2 regions of the Labrys neptuniae genome follow, and region 2 is predicted to be linked to the other one. Evidence: riboswitches for the same ligand, from Rfam matches in the RefSeq annotation. Region 2 holds a riboswitch; the other holds the start of a gene.

Region 1 (8,174 bases), on a different contig from region 2:
TTCATCGAGTTTCCCCTCATGGCGGGCCATACGGATCGAAACGCCGGGCCATGGCCCATGCCCGGCGGAAGTGGAAATCAGCGATCGGGCACGAAAGCGGTGCCCAGCGAACCCGGCGCCACGCCGCGACGCCCCTTGCCGGCCGAGATCATCACCAGCACGACCACCGTCGCAAGATAGGGCAAGCCCGTCCAGAATTGCGGCGGCCAGACCAGCCAGTGCGGCAGCGAGCCGCCCAGCGCCTGCATGTGCAGATTGCCGATCCAGATCGCCCCGAAGAAATAGGCACCCAGGAGCAGCCGCCAGGGGCGCCAGGACGCGAACACCACCAGCGCCAGGGCGATCCAGCCGCGGCCGGCCGTCATGCCCGTCCCCCAGAAAGGCGTGTCGGCCAAAGAGAGATAGGCGCCGCCCAGGCCGGCACAGGCCCCGCCGAACAGCACGGCCCCGAACCGGATGAGCCGGACAGGATAGCCCAGCGCATGGGCCGAGACGTGGTTCTCGCCGACGGCCCGCAGGATCAGGCCGCCGCGGCTGCGATAGAGGAACCACCAGACGGCGGCGACCAGCGCGATCGACAGGTAGACCAGGGCGTCCTGGCCGAACACGACAGGCCCGATCACCGGGATGTCGCTCAGGCCGGGTATGTCGAGCGAGGGGATCTTGGCGCGGTTGAGCCCGACGAAGCCGGTACCGAGGAGATCGGAGAAGCCCAGGCCGAGAATGGTCAAAGCGAGGCCCGAGGCGACCTGGTTGGCGGCGAGTCCCAGGGTCATGAAGGCGAAGAGCGCCGCAAAGACCATGCCGGCGATGATCGCCGCAAGAAAGCCGAGCGGGGCGCTGCCGGTCATGTAGGCAATGGCAAAGCCCGAGACCGTGCCCATGATCATCATGCCCTCGACGCCGAGATTGAGCACCCCGGAACGCTCCACCACCAGTTCGCCGATGCCGGCCAGCACGAACGGGGTCGAGGAGGTGATGATGGTGAGGATGATCGCTTCGGTGAGATTCATCAGGCTACCTTGACTGCGCCGCGCACGAAACGGATGCGGTAGAGGATGAGCGTGTCGCAGGCGAGCACGTAGAACAGCAGCAGGCCCTGGATCACGCTGGTGATGCCGATCGGCACCTTGAGTGCGATCTGGGCCGCCTCGCCGCCGAGATAGGACAGTGCCAGCAACAGGCCTGACAACAGGATGCCCACCGGATTAAGCCGGCCAAGAAAGGCGACGATGATGGCGCTAAAGCCGTAGCCGCTGGCGAAGGGAAGCTGCAGGAGGCCCATCGTCCCATCGGCCACGCTGATGCCGGCAAGGCCGGCAAGGCCGCCCGACACCGCAAAGACGAACAAAGTCATGCGCTTGGGCGAGAAGCCGGCGAACAGGGCGGCGCGCGGCGCCTGGCCGAGCAGGCGGATCTCGAAGCCTTTGAGGCCGCGCCACAACAGCACGGCGGCAGCCGCCACTACCACCAGCGCGAAGATGGAATCGAGATGGATCGGGCTGCGCCGGAACAGCGCCGGCAGCGTATTGTCGAAATTGGCCGTGAGCGGGAAGTTCAGGCCAGCGGGGTCGCGCCAGGGGCCGCGCACGCAATAATCGAGGATCTTGTCGGCGATATAGACCAGCATCAGGCTGGTCAGGATCTCGTTGGTGTTGAAGCGCGTCTTCAGCACCGCCGGGATCAGGGCCCACAGCGCACCACCGGCGATGCCGCCGACGAGGATGAGCGGCACCGCATAGAAGGGCGTCTGGCCCTGGAACAGCAGGGCGATGCCGCCGCCCACCGTGGCGCCAATAATGTACTGGCCTTCGGCGCCGATGTTCCAGTTGTTGGAGATGTAGCAGAGCGACAGGCCGACGGCGATCATCACCAGGGGCGTCGCGCGCACCACCAGTTCCTGAGCGGTGCGCAGGCCGGTCAGCGGCTTGATGAAATAGACATAGAGCGCCTCGCCGGGTGCCTTGCCATAGAGCGCGAAGATGATGGCCGCCGAAACCACCGTGAGCAGGATGGCAATGAGAGGCGAGACCAAGGCCATGCTTATGGAGCGCTCGGCCCGCTTTTCGAGTTCAATCCGCATGATCGGCGCCCCCCATCAGCAACCCGATCCTCTCCAGACTCATGGCCGATACGGGCTCCGGTGCGGACAGCCGGCCGTGATGGATCACCGCGATATGATCGGCCACCTCGAAGATCTCGTCGAGGTCCTGGCTGATCACCACCACCGCCGCACCGCGCCGCGACAGATCGATCAGGGCCTGTCGGATCAACGCGGCCGCACCGGCATCCACGCCCCAGGTCGGCTGGTTCACCACCAGCACGCCGGGTTCGCGTAGCATCTCGCGGCCGACCACGAATTTCTGCAGATTGCCGCCGGAGAGCGAGCCGGCCTCGGGGTCGGGCTTGCCCTTGCGCACGTCGAACGTGCCGGAGATCCTGGTTGCCTCGGCCGAGGCCTTGCGCATGTCGACCATGCCGTAGGACACCAGCCCACTGGCGGCATGGCCGGTCAGCAGCGCATTCTGGGAGAGGGTCATGCGCGGCGCCGCCGCATGGCCGAGCCGTTCTTCCGGCACGAAGGCGGCGCGCAAGCGCCGGCGCTCGGTGACGCCGAGCGCACCGACGGGCTTGCCGTCGACAGCCACCGCCTCGGGGGCCACCGTCCTCTCGCCGGAGATGGCCGCGAAGAGTTCGCTCTGGCCATTGCCTGCCACACCGGCAATGGCGAGAATCTCGCCGCCCCGGGCATTCAGCGTAATCTCCTTCAGCGTCGTGCCATGCAGGTCCTCGGCCTGAAGATTCAGCCCCTTCAGCGCCAGGCGCACGGGGCCGTCACGGTTGGCCAGGCGGCCATGCTCGACCATGGCGACGTCGGCGCCCACCATCATGCGTGCCAGGCTCGCGGCGGTTTCCTTGCGGGGGTCGCAGGTCGCCACCAATTTGCCGTGGCGCAGCACGGTCGCCGTCTGGCACAGGCGCTTCACCTCCTCCAGCCGGTGGGAAATGTAGAGCACCGCCCTGCCCTCGCCGGTGATGCGTTCGAGGGTGAGAAAGAGCTGGTCGGCCTCCTGCGGCGTCAGCACCGAGGTCGGCTCGTCGAGAATGAGCAGCTTGGGGTTCTGCATCAGGCAGCGCACGATCTCGATGCGCTGCCGCTCCCCCACCGAAAGCGTATGCACCGGCCGGCGCGGTTCGAGCGGCAGGCCATAGGCCGCCGATACCGCCGCGATGCCTTCCTCGACATCCCGCAATTTCGTGCCCGGGGGCTGGGCCAGGGCGACATTCTCGGCGACACTGAGATTGTCGAACAGCGAGAAATGCTGAAACACCATGCCGATGCCCACGGCGCGAGCCGCCGCCGGGCGCGGCAACTGGATCGGCTGTCCCTGCCAGAAGAGCTGCCCCTCGTTGGGCTGGAGCAGGCCATAGAGAATCTTGACGAAGGTCGACTTGCCGGCGCCGTTCTCGCCCAGCAAAGCATGGATCTCATGCGGCATGATCTTCAGATCGATGCCGTCATTCGCTCTCAGCGCGCCGAAGATCTTGACGATACCCCTCGCTTCGATCAGGGGCGTGTGAGCGTCTGCCATTGCTGCCACATTCATGGACGTGCCCAATTCATAGGCGCAAATAAGGCAGATGCGAAGAGTTCAGGCATGGTAACGCAGCTTTTCCCCAACTCAGCGGCGTACCGGGACTAGCCGAGACGCCGATGGCCTTTCAGGACCGACATCCGGCTGCCGGCCTGACGGGGTAATTGCAAGATCTGGGCCACGACGGAAGCCGCTATCACCGCCGGCTCCTTGCCTTCGATGCCGGGTATTCCGAGCGGGCAGATCATGCCTTCGATCAGCCGTTCCGCCAGGCCCGCCTGCCGCAATTGCGAGACGAAGCGAGCCCGCTTGGTCTGTGAGCCGATCACGCCAACATAGGCAAAACGATCCGCCGCCAGAGCCGACGAAACGATGGCAAGATCGAGCGCGTGGCTATGCGTCATCACCACGATACGCGCATGGTCAGGTGCCCCGGCCAGGATATGCTCGGGCTCGGCATCGCGGCGGAGCACGACATGCTGCGGCACATGGCTCGGGAAGGCGTCGGGCCGGGCATCGCACCAGACCACGTCGATCGGCAGAGGCGCCAGCGCCAGGATCAGAGCCCGGCCGACATGACCGGCGCCGAACAGATAGACAGACGGATTTGTGGGATCCAGCCTTTCGAGCAGGCGCCCGTCCGGCAGGAAGCGGCTGGCCGTTTCGGCGGATAGCCCCTGTGCCTCGGCATCGCTGGCCCGGCGACGGATGAAGCCGCCTCGCTCATGCGGCGTGCCGATGCTGATGGAGGTTCCGCCCGCCAGCGTCGCAAGCTCGTTCAGCCAGGCGAGATCGTCCCGCTCCAGACGCTCCAGCATCAGGCTGACCCGGCCGCCGCAGCATTGGCCGAGGTCCGGTCCCAGGGCCTTGTCCAGGGAGCGTATGCGGCGTCCCTCCCGAGCCGAAAGCAGCGCCTGCGCTTCGGCGAGCACCTGCCATTCCAGCGTGCCACCGCCGATCGTGCCAGAAAAGGCGCCGTCTGCCCGCACGGCCATGCGCGTGCCTGCTTCGCGTGGGCTTGACCCGCGCACATCCATGATGGTGACGAGCACGGCGCGCCCGTCCCGCTCGACCATAGCCTTCAGCGTCGCGAAGATCCCCATCGCTCTGCCCGCATGCATGCCGGTTTTGGCACAGGCATGATAACGCTTCGGGATGATCGCGCCAAAGCCCATTTGGGGGCTGGTCTTCAAGACCAACCCAGACTCCTCCGGGAGATACGGTACTTCCAGGCCGGTCTAAAGCCCCCGATTACAAGGCCTTGTCGAGGGCCTGCGCAAAGTCGGCGATCAGGTCGTCGGCGCTCTCGATGCCGGCGGAGAAACGCAGCATGCCCTGGCGGATGCCCATGCCCAGGCGCGCATCTTCCTCGAAGCGCTGATGGGTGGTGGTCGAGGGATGGGTGATCAGGCTCTTGGTGTCGCCGAGATTGTTGGAAATGCGGGTGATCTTCAAGGCGTTGGCAACCTTGAACGCCGCCGCCTTGCCGCCCTTAACCTCGAAGGTCACCAGCGTGCCGCCGGCCTTCATCTGGCGGCGGGCGAGTTCGGCCTGGGGATGGTCGTCGCGGAAGGGATAGATCACGCGCTCGACGGCCGCGTGGCCAGCGAGGGCATCGGCAACCTTGACCGCATTGGCGATCTGGCGTTCGACGCGCAGTTCCAGTGTCTCCAGGCCCTTGAGCATCACCCAGGCATTGAAGGGAGAGATCGAGGGGCCGGTCTGGCGCAGGTAGGTATGGATGTGGTCGTTGATGAACTTTTCCGACGCCAGGATCACACCGGCAAGGCACCGGCCCTGCCCGTCGATGTGCTTGGTGGCCGAATAGACCACGCAATCGGCGCCGAGCTTGAGCGGGCTCTGCAGCAGCGGCGTGGCGAAGACATTGTCCACCACCAGCGTGGCACCGGCGCTCTTGGCGATCCTGGCGATGGCCTCGATGTCGAGGATCTCGAGTGTCGGATTGGTCGGGCTTTCCAGGAAGAACACCTTGGTTTCCGGCCGAACCGCCGCCTGCCACTCGGCCAGCTCGGTGCCATCGACCAGGGTCGAGGTCACGCCGAAGCGCGGCAACAATTCCTCGATGACATAGCGGCAGGAGCCGAACAGGGCCTTGGCGGCGACGACATGGTCGCCGGCCTTGAGCTGGCCGATCAGGGTCGCGGTGACGGCCGCCATGCCGGAGGCGGTGGCGCGGGCAGCTTCGGCTCCCTCCAGTTCCGCCATGCGCTGCTCGAACATCGCCACGGTGGGATTGGAGAAGCGGCTATAGATGAAGCCGGCATCCTCGCCCTTGAAACGGGCCTCCGCCTGCTCGGCGCTTTCGTAGACGAATCCCTGGGTGAGGAACAACGCCTCCGAGGTCTCGGCATATTGCGAGCGCAGCGTGCCGGCATGCACGAGCCGGGTGGCCGGCTGCAATTCCCGGGTGGAAGGTGCTGAAGTCAACGGTTTGGTCATCTGCGGCAATCCTGAACAGCCGCAAGTCGAGCGCCAGCGCTCTTTCCCACGGCCCTTTAGCGAGTTGTTTTACGTGGCTGCAAGCCGGCCGGCCCAAATCCACCACGACGAAGACTGTTGAGTAGCCCTACTCCCCGATGGCGTCAATGCATGGTTTCGTCTAGCAAGACCAAGATACGCCAAAACTGGCAGCAAAAAGCGAGAGCCATGCCGTCCTCGAACCTCCTGCACTCCCCAGGCCTTCTGCATAGCCATGGCATCCTGCCCTCACAGGCGATTGCCGGCCTGGTCGAGGCGGGCGCCGTCCGCATCGAGCAGCCCTTGGCCACGGACCAGATCCAGCCGGCCAGCCTCGACCTGCGCCTGGGCGCCAAGGCTTATCGCATGCGGGCAAGCTTCCTGCCCGGTCCGCGCAGCACGGTCGCCGAGCGCATCGCCGACCTCGCTCTGCACGAGATCGACCTGACCAACGGGGCCGTGCTGGAGACGGGCTGCGTCTACATCGTGCCCCTGCTCGAAAGCCTGAAGATGCCGGATGGCGTTCTCGCCTCCACCAATCCCAAGAGCTCGACCGGCCGCCTCGACGTCTTCACCCGCGTGATCACCGACCATGCCCGCGCCTTCGACCAGGTCGAAGCCGGCTATGACGGCCCGCTCTATGCCGAGATCGGCCCCCGCACCTTCCCGGTGCTGGTCAGGACGGGATCGCGCCTCAGCCAGATCCGTTTCCGCCGCGGCGAAGCCCGCATCGACGATGCCGCCTTGCGCGAATTGCAGCGCCGCATGGGCCTGGTCTCCTCGCCCGATCCGGACATTGCCGGCGGCGTCGCCGTCTCCGTCGACCTCACCGGCTTCGGCGACGGCATCATCGGCTATCGCGCCAAGCGCCATACCGCCGTGATCGACGTCGACAAGCGCGCGGCCTGCGATCTTCTCGATTTCTGGGAGCCGATCCCGCATCGCGGCAAGAACGACATGATCCTGGACCCGGATGAGTTCTACATCCTGGCCTCCAAGGAAGCCGTGCATGTGCCGCCGGAATTCGCCGCCGAAATGGTGCCGTTCGACCCGCTGGTGGGCGAATTCCGGGTGCATTACGCCGGCTTCTTCGATCCAGGCTTTGGCTACTCGCCCGACGGCATGGAGGCAGCGCGGGCCGTACTCGAAGTGCGGTCGCGCGAAGTTCCCTTCATCGTCGAGGACGGCCAGATCGTCGGGCGCCTGATCTATGAACGCATGCTCGAACGCCCGCAGATCCTCTACGGGTCCGGCCTCAACTCCAACTATCAGGGCCAGGCGCTGAAACTGTCGAAGCATTTCCGGTAAGTCGCGATGCCGGCGCAAGGGTGGTGCCATGAAGAACTCTGTCGTCGCGACCACTGCCGCACTTTGTGTCTTGCTGTTCCCGCTTGCGCAGGCGCGAGCGATGGAGTGCTTCGGAGGCTTCAGTTGCGAGGAAATCGGCGCTGCTGCCTTCTCCTTTCGGATCGTTCGGGATTGTCCCGCTCAATTTCAGATCCGGCCTGATAAAAGGGCCAAGTTCGAGCGGGCGATGGTTGCCCTGCGCAACCGCCCACTGGCCAATGTCACGGGCAACGAGCAGTTCTCCTCGACCCCGCAGACTTATGGACCCGGCATCTGCGAGGGCGCCGCGCGAAAGTTCAAGAGCGGCGCGGCGAAGGTCGAATTCCTTGCCGTGAGACCGCAGGTCAAGCGTAAGTGAAGGTCGGCACAGGCACCTGAGGCATCCGGCAAACAGCCAAGAAAAAAAGGGCGGCTCGCCGGGCCGCCCTTCACGAGTTTCCGGCTCTGGGAGGACTCAGGCCGGCTTCGAGCGCCGTTCGAAGGGCGCAACGAATTTCACGATCAGCAGGAAGGTGGCCGCCTCGACCACTGCGACGATCCACAGGCCGTTCGATATGGCACCGGCATCCTTGAGATAGCCCATCAGATAGGGAGCGCCGAAGCCGGCGAGATTGGCCACCGAATTGATCAGGGCGATACCGACGGCGGCAGCCGAACCAGCCAGGAAGTGGTTGGGCATCTGCCAGAACACCGGGATCGCCGACATGGTGCCGACCACGGCCAACCCCAGGGCCAGCAAGGCGATCGGCGCGC
Region 2 (8,174 bases):
CATTCACCGCCAGGACGAGGGCGGCGAGATCGGGGAAGACCGTATAGATGGCGCCGAGGGCGCAGCCTACCTCTTCGGCGAGGGCCCGAGCCTTCAAGGCCGTATGGCCCTGCGTGACAATGGTTTTCTCCGCCGCTTCGATCAGCTTCTCGCGTAATTCTTCCCGCCTTGCACTTGCCTTGGCCATGCCTGGCAACTCCTCTCTGAACATTGTTCAAAATTTATCTTGAACGCCGTTCACGGTTAGGTTAACGTTCGGATTGTGAACATTGTTCATAACACGGAGAGCGTGATGTTCAAGACCATCGTGACCTTGTTCCGCGGTGCGGCCGCAGAAGCGGAGGACAATCTCGTCGACCGCAATGCCGTGCGGATACTGGACCAGCAGATTCGGGATGCTCGGGCCGGCCTCGAACAGGGAAGGGGTGCCTTGGCGGTGGCCATCGCCCAGGACAAGGCCGAGGCGCGGCGGCTCGGCGAGGTGCGCCGGCGCATCGCCGATCTCAACGATCGCACGATCGAGGCCCTGCGCGGCGGCCGTGACGACCTGGCGGGCGAGGCCGCTGGTGAGATCGCCAATCTTGAGAACGATGCCGCGACGATTGCCGCCGCCCAGGCGACATTCGCCGAAGAGGCGGGACGGCTGCGCACGAAGCTGGCGGCAGCCGAGCGCCGCTTTCTCGAAATCGAACGAGGCAGGCGCATCACTGCAGCCGCTGAGACGGTGAATAAGCTCAAGTCCGGCTTCGCCGCCGCCGCGCCCGGTACGGCTCTCGCCGATGCCGAAAAGACGCTGGCCCGCCTCAGGCACCGGCAGGCCCATCAGGACGATGTGGAGGTTGAACTCGAGGCCCTCGACGCCGAGGCGCGCTCGGCGGCAACGGCCGAGAAGCTCGAAGCGGCAGGGTTCGGTCCCACGACGCGGACGACGGCCGAGGACGTGCTGGCGCGGCTGCAAGCGCGAGCGGCGCAGGCGGCCTGAGCCAGCATCCTTTCAACTCCTGCCTTTCAATTCTTGGAAAATCGAGACAATGCCATGGAACAGTCGAACCTGATCAAGCACTCCAATGCCTGGATGACCTTCACCTATGCCGCCTTCGCGGGCGCTGCCGGCATGGTCGGCCTCGGCATCCTGTTCATCCCGGTCGACATCTGGATCAAGGCCTACTTGGCCATGGGCACGGTGATGCTGATCCAGACCTGCGTGACGCTGACCAAGACCCTGCGCGACCAGCAGGAGGCCGGCCGGCTGCACAACCGCATCGAGGACGCCAAGACCGAGCAGTTGCTGATGCGTATCGATCGCGCCAAGGATTGAGAGGTTCCCGGGGGCGCGGGCGTCTCGGGCGCTCTTTGAATGCGATGCGAGAAGGAGGAGGGAACGAGCAAAATGCTCATAGAGGCGAACCTAAGGCGAGAGCTGCGACGCCAAACGCTCCTTCGCCCCGTAAGAACGGGGAGAAGGTAAGGACGAGGGGCGGCGCAAACCTTGAAAAACCGGGCATTGCGGAGCCCCTCACCTCTATCCTCTCCCCGTAAGAACGGGGCGAGGGGGCTCGGACGTGGAGCATAATCTCCAGCTCGGTCATCTCGCCCGACCCTCAAGTTGGCGTCTATGGGCAGGGCGCCCTCTGTGCCCGGAAGGCCTCAGCGTCCCTTGCCGACCTCGCTCAGATCGTAGGACGTCGTCTGGTAGATCTCGTTGATCCAGTTGCCGAACAGGAGATGGGCGTGGCTGCGCCAGAAATTGCGCGGCGGGAAGGACGGGTCGTCATAGGGGAAGTAGTTCTTCGGCAGCTTGATCGGCACGCCTGCGTCGACATCGCGAAAATATTCATCGGCCAGCGAGGTCGATTCATATTCGACATGGTTGAACAGATAGAGCCGGTTGCCTTGTTGCTCGTGAATGAGACAAACGCCGGTTTCGTCCGAATCCATCAGGATCTCCAGCTCGGCGTTCTTGCGCACGTCCTCGCCGCGCACCTCCGTCCAGCGCGAGACGGGGATGTGGAAGTCGTCCGAAAAGCCGTTGAGATAGATCGAGGAAGGCTTGCGGTTGTGGTGCTGGTAGACGCCGAAGGCCTTCTCCGTGAGCTCATATTTGGGAATGCGATGGAAATGCCAGATGGCCGCCATCGCCCCCCAGCACACGTTCAGCGTGGAATGCACGTTGGTCGTGGTCCAGTCGAAGATCTGCTCGAGCTCCTTCCAATAGGTCACCTCCTCGAAGGGGAGGGTCTCCACCGGTGCGCCGGTGATGATGAAGCCGTCGAACTTGCGCTCGCGTACTTCTTCCCAGGTTTCGTAGAAGGCGAGCAGATGCTCTTCCGAGGTGTTCTTGGCGCGATGGCCGCCGACCCGCACCAGCGAAAGTTCGACCTGCAGCGGCGTGGCCCCGACCAGGCGCGCCATCTGCAATTCGGTGCGGATCTTGTTGGGCATCAAATTGAGCAGGCCTATCTGCAGCGGGCGGATGTCCTGCCGGATGGCGGCGGTTTCCGTCATCACCCGCACCCCTTCGCTGACCAGGGTGGAGAAGGCGGGCAAGGTATCCGGAATCTTGATAGGCATGTTGCACTCGATCGACGTTGGGCCAGCCGGAAAGCAATGCGACAGGTCCACGGATGGAATGCATCCAGCGGCCCTTTAGCGAGTTGTTTAACGTGGCTGCAAGCCGGCCGGCCAAATCACCACGGGAGAAGAGTTAATCCTGCGGTGATTGGAAATCAATGGTGTTCCTGGGAGCGCGGGCGTCCTCGCCCGCTCTTGCCGTCCTGAGGGCGAAGCGCTTCCAAGGGCGGGCGAGGACGCCCGCGCTCCCAGGTCTATTCCGCCGCCTCCTTGACGCCGGGCACATAGTTGAGCACCGGCGAAAGCCAGCGCTCGACCTCTTCCACGCTCATGCCCTTGCGGGCCGCATAGTCCTCGACCTGGTCCTGCTCGATCTTCGATACCCCGAAATAATAGGCATCGGGATGAGCGAAATAGAGCCCAGACACCGAGGCGCCCGGCCACATCGCATAGCTCTCGGTCAGCTGCACGCCGATGCGAGCCTCGGCGTCGAGCAGGCGGAACAGCGTGCCCTTCTCGGTATGGTCGGGCTGGGCGGGATAGCCGGGGGCAGGGCGGATACCGCGATAGGGCTCGCCGATCAGTTCGTCGGGGGCCAGGTTCTCGTCGGCCGCATAGCCCCAGAACTCCTTGCGCACGCGCTCATGCATGCGTTCGGCGAAGGCCTCGGCGAAGCGATCGGCCAGGGCCTTGACCAGGATCGAGCCATAGTCGTCATTGGCACGTTCGAAGCGATGGGCGATCGCTTCCTCTTCCATGCCGGCGGTAACCACGAAGCCGCCGAGATAGTCGCCCTGGCCGCTGGTTGCAGGCGCGACGAAATCGGAGAGGGCGACGTTGGCCCGGCCGTCGCGCTTGGTGAGCTGCTGGCGCAAGGTGTGCAGGCTGGCGAGTTTCCGGCCGCGGCCCTCGTCCGTATACAGATGTATATCGTCGCCGACGGCATTGGCCGGCCAGAAGCCGATCACGGCCTTGGGGTGGAACCACTTCTCTTCGATGATGCGGGCGAGCATGGCCTGGGCATCGTCGAAGAGCTGGCGTGCCGCCGCACCCTGCTTCTCGTCTGAGAGGATGGCGGGATAGCGCCCCTTGAGCTCCCAGGTCTGGAAGAAGGGTGTCCAGTCGATATAGCGCGCCAGTTCGGCGAGGTCGTAATTCTCGAACATGCGCGTGCCGAGGAAGTTCGGCCTGGGGGCGACGAAGCCGGTCCAGTCCACCTTGTGGGCGTTGGCCCTGGCCTTGGCGAGCGGCAGGCGCAGCTTGTCGGCCTCGCTGCGGGCATGGGCGGCCGCGACCTTGGCATATTCGGCCTGGACGGTCTCGACATAGCCCGGCTTGATCGTCGGCGAGAGCAGGCTGGAGACCACACCGACGGCGCGGCTCGCATCCGTCACATAGACGGCCTGGCCACGGTCATAGCGCGGATGCACCTTCACGGCGGTGTGGACGCGGCTGGTGGTGGCTCCCCCGATCAGCAAGGGAATGTCGAAGCCCTCGCGCTCCATCTCCGCAGCGACATGCACCATTTCATCGAGCGAGGGCGTGATCAGGCCGGAGAGGCCGATGATGTCGACCTTCTCCTGGCGCGCGACTTCGAGGATCTTGGCAGAAGGGACCATCACGCCGAGATCGATGATCTCGTAATTGTTGCAGGCGAGCACGACGCCGACGATGTTCTTGCCGATGTCGTGCACGTCGCCCTTCACGGTGGCCATCAGCACCTTGCCGGCGCTCTGGCGGACCTGCCCGCCATTGGCTGCCTTCTCCGCTTCCATATAGGGCAGCAGCACGGCCACGGCCTGCTTCATCACGCGGGCCGACTTGACCACCTGGGGCAGGAACATCTTGCCCGAGCCGAACAGGTCGCCCACCACGTTCATGCCGGCCATCAGCGGGCCTTCGATGACGTGGAGCGGGCGCTCTGCCGCCAGCCGGGCTTCCTCGGTGTCCTCGTTGATATAGTCGGTGATGCCGTTGACGAGGGCATGTTCGAGGCGCTTTTCCACCGACCAGCTCCGCCAGGCGAGATCCTGGACCTTGGCCTCCTTCGGGCCTGCGCCACGGAAGCGTTCGGCCAGCGCCAGCAGGCGCTCCGTCGCGTCGTCGCGGCGATTGAGCACCACGTCCTCGCAGGCCTCGCGCAGCTCCGCATCGATGGATTCATAGACGGCAAGCTGGCCGGCATTGACGATGCCCATATCCATGCCGGCCTGGATGGCATGGTAGAGGAACACGGCGTGCATGGCTTCGCGCACGGGTTCGTTGCCGCGGAAGGAGAAGGAGAGATTGGAGACGCCGCCCGAAATATGGGCGTGGGGCAGGGTTTCCCTGATCTGCCGCGTCGCCTCGATGAAGGCGACACCATAGCCGTTATGCTCCTCGATGCCGGTGGCGACGGCGAAGATGTTGGGATCGAAGACGATGTCCTCGGGCGGGAAACCGGCTTCCTGCGTCAGCAGCTTGTAGGCCCTGGTGCAGATCTGGACCTTGCGTTCCAGCGTATCGGCCTGTCCCTGTTCGTCGAAGGCCATCACCACCACGGCCGCGCCATAGGCACGCACCAGGCGGGCGTGATGAAGGAAGGCTTCCTCGCCTTCCTTCATGGAGATCGAATTGACCAGCGGCTTGCCCTGGACGCATTTCAGGCCGGCTTCGATGATCGAGAATTTCGAGGAATCAATCATCACCGGCACGCGGGCGATGTCCGGCTCGGCCGCGATCAAATTGAGGAACTCGACCATGGCCTTTTCGGAATCGATCAGGCCTTCGTCCATGTTGATGTCGATGACCTGGGCGCCATTGGCCACCTGGTCGCGGGCGATGTCGAGGGCAGTGGCGTAGTCGCCGGCGGTGATGAGCTTGCGGAACTTGGCGGAGCCGGTGACGTTGGTGCGCTCGCCGACATTCACGAAGGGGATGGTGGTGTCGAGCGTGAAGGGTTCCAGGCCCGACAGCTTCATCCTGGGCTCAGCTTCGGGAATGGCGCGCGGCTTGTGGCGACCCACGGCCTCGGCAATGGCGCGGATATGCTCCGGCGTCGAGCCGCAGCAGCCGCCGACGATGTTGACCAGGCCGTCGCGGGCAAAGCCCTCGATCTGCGCCGCCATCGCCTCGGGGCTTTCATCATACTGGCCGAATTCGTTGGGCAGACCGGCATTGGGATAGGCGCAGACGAAGGTATCGGCGACGGTGGAGATCTCGTCGAGATGCGCCCGCATCGCATTGGCGCCGAGCGCGCAGTTGAGGCCGATGGTGAAGGGGCGGGCATGCCGCACCGAATGCCAGAACGCCGTCGGCGTCTGCCCGCTGAGGGTGCGGCCGGAGAGATCCGTGATGGTACCCGAGATCATCACGGGCAGGCGCACGTCCTTTTCGCCGAACACTGCCTCGCAGGCAAAGATCGCCGCCTTGGCGTTGAGCGTGTCGAAAATGGTTTCGATCAGGATGATGTCGGCGCCGCCGTCGATGAGGCCGCGGATCTGCTCGGCATAGGCGATGCGGAGATCGTCGAAGCTGACGGCGCGATAGCCGGGATTGTTGACGTCGGGCGAGATCGAGGCGGTGCGGTTGGTCGGGCCGAGCGCTCCGGCAACGAAGCGCCGGCGCCCGTCCTGCTGCTGCGCCTTGATAGCGGCACGGCGGGCAAGGCGCGCACCGTCGCGGTTGAGGTCGTAGACCGCTTCCTGCATGCCGTAATCGGCCTGGGCGATCGAGGTGGAGGAGAAGGTGTTCGTCTCCAATATGTCGGCCCCGGCCATGGCATAGGCGTAGTGGATCGCTTCGATCGCCGCAGGCTGGGTGAGGGTGAGGAGGTCGTTGTTGCCCTTGAGGTGGCAGTCACAGCCGACGAAGCGCTCGCCCCGGAAATGGTCCTCCTCGAAGCCGAGCCCCTGGATCTGCGTGCCCATGGCGCCATCGAGGATCAGGATGCGCTCCCGCGCGGCGGCGGTAAGGGCGGCAAGGATCTCCGCGCCCCGATCGGTCTGGGCAGGCGCGGCGAACAGGGCTTCGACCGGAGCGCTCATAACGAGCTCCTATAACGGAATTACGATATCAAGATATCCTTATATGATAGCGCCGAGAAAGGCGAGGTCAAGGTGAACTGTCCTGGAAGCGCCGGTTTTCTGTCTGGGATTGCGGGATGGATAGGAAGGTCAGACAGGAGTCCACGGCTCCGGTGCAGACAATGCAGGTGTCGTACCCGGTTAGAAAGACGGGCCTGTCATCCCCGGCGAGCGAAGCGAGGGAAGGGGATCCAGGGGCTGTGAGCGACATGCCTCGGCCCTGGATTCCCTTCCCACCGCCTGCGGCGGCGCCGGGAATGACAGCACCTCTTCTATCTAGCATAAAGCAAGCGCTATGCTGTCCGGTATCATGCGGGAAACGCCTCGGCTGGGACCGCGGACGTCTCGTCCGCTTCTTCAGGCATCCGCCCGCAAACGTCGCCGGCCCCGTCGCCGGCCGGCATGATCGCGCACCTCGTCGAGCAGGCTGCTCAGATGCGGCAGCAGCGGATTGTCCGATGTCGAGGCCTCGAGCAGCAGGACTTTCAAATCGGCGGCTTCCCTGGCCAGGTCCGCGCCGTCTTCACGGCTGAGGATCCAGGCCAGCAGGAGGGTACGGGCCCGCTCCTCGGGCATGACGGGGCCATCATCCCGAGTGGCCCGCAGGATGGAGTGCACGATGGCGGCGTCGACATCGACGGTGTTCTGCGCGGCGATCGTCATCTCAGGCCTCGATCTCGACGCGGCCGAGCGGCCTGGTGCAGCAAGCCAGCACCAGGCCGGCGGCGATTTCCTCCTCGCGAATGCCGCCCTGATGGGTCATCGCGGTCTCCCCCGACAGGCATTGCACCTTGCAGGTGCCGCACAGGCCCATGGTGCAGCCGGTCGGAATGTTGAGGCCGGCGCCACGGGCGAGTTGGAGAATGGTGTCGCGGCTGGAGGCCGGCACCTCGATGCCGGATTTGGTGAAGGCCACGCTGGCTTCGCCGGCAAGGGCCTCGTCCGCACCGACTTCCTCCATTGGCGTTTCGGCCGGCTGGAAGCTCTCTTCATGATAGCGGCGCATGTCGTAGCCATTGGCTTCGAGCATGTCCTTGACCGCTGCCATGAAGGGCGCGGGGCCGCAGCAGAACACTTCGCGCTCGCGGAAATCCGGTGCGATCAGGCGTAGGGCCGGGGCGTTGAGCCGACCCTGGAAGCCGGTCCAGGCTTCATGGGCCTCGGTCTCTTCCACGATCCAGGCGAGGCGGAGGCGCTGCATGCGTCCGGCCATGCGTTCCAGTTCCTGGCGGAAGATGATCTCGCCGGGCCGGCGTGCGCAGTTGACGAAAGCGATATCGGTGGCGGCGCCGTGGTCTTCGGCAAAACGGGTCATCGACATCATCGGCGTGATGCCCGAGCCGGCCGAGATGAAGAGGTATTTTTCGGCCGGATGACGAGAGAAGCTGAACTCGCCGAGCGGGCCGTAGGCCTTCAACCGCGTGCCGGGTTTGAGGTTGTCCAGCATCCAGCGCGTGCCGATGCTGGTGGCCTGCGCCTTGGCGGTGACGCTGATCGAAAGCGGGCGGGAAGGGCTCGACGACAGCGTATAGGTGCGCA

What was found. A riboswitch is a leader RNA that binds a small molecule or an ion and turns the genes downstream of it on or off. The one in region 2 is predicted to bind S-adenosylmethionine.
Region 1: another riboswitch for S-adenosylmethionine. It lies ahead of ABXS05_RS03800 (O-succinylhomoserine sulfhydrylase); the one in region 2 lies ahead of metA (homoserine O-acetyltransferase MetA).

The regions. Positions count from the first base shown of each region.
Region 1 covers NZ_JBFNQD010000001.1:775,252-783,425, forward strand. The annotation lists gene ABXS05_RS03775 (BMP family ABC transporter substrate-binding protein) at 1-5, opposite strand, end outside; gene ABXS05_RS03780 (ABC transporter permease) at 78-1,013, opposite strand; gene ABXS05_RS03785 (ABC transporter permease) at 1,013-2,083, opposite strand; gene ABXS05_RS03790 (ABC transporter ATP-binding protein) at 2,073-3,593, opposite strand; gene xdhC (xanthine dehydrogenase accessory protein XdhC) at 3,701-4,789, opposite strand; gene ABXS05_RS03800 (O-succinylhomoserine sulfhydrylase) at 4,848-6,056, opposite strand; SAM riboswitch at 6,093-6,172, opposite strand; gene ABXS05_RS03805 (2'-deoxycytidine 5'-triphosphate deaminase) at 6,264-7,382, shown strand; gene ABXS05_RS03810 (hypothetical protein) at 7,411-7,779, shown strand; gene ABXS05_RS03815 (MFS transporter) at 7,876-8,174, opposite strand, start outside.
Region 2 covers NZ_JBFNQD010000027.1:12,309-20,482, reverse strand. The annotation lists gene ABXS05_RS33120 (TetR/AcrR family transcriptional regulator) at 1-187, opposite strand, end outside; gene ABXS05_RS33115 (PspA/IM30 family protein) at 293-982, shown strand; gene ABXS05_RS33110 (YiaA/YiaB family inner membrane protein) at 1,037-1,318, shown strand; gene metA (homoserine O-acetyltransferase MetA) at 1,648-2,571, opposite strand; SAM riboswitch at 2,627-2,704, opposite strand; gene metH (methionine synthase) at 2,826-6,596, opposite strand; gene ABXS05_RS33095 (hypothetical protein) at 6,993-7,298, opposite strand; gene ABXS05_RS33090 (FAD-binding oxidoreductase) at 7,300-8,174, opposite strand, start outside.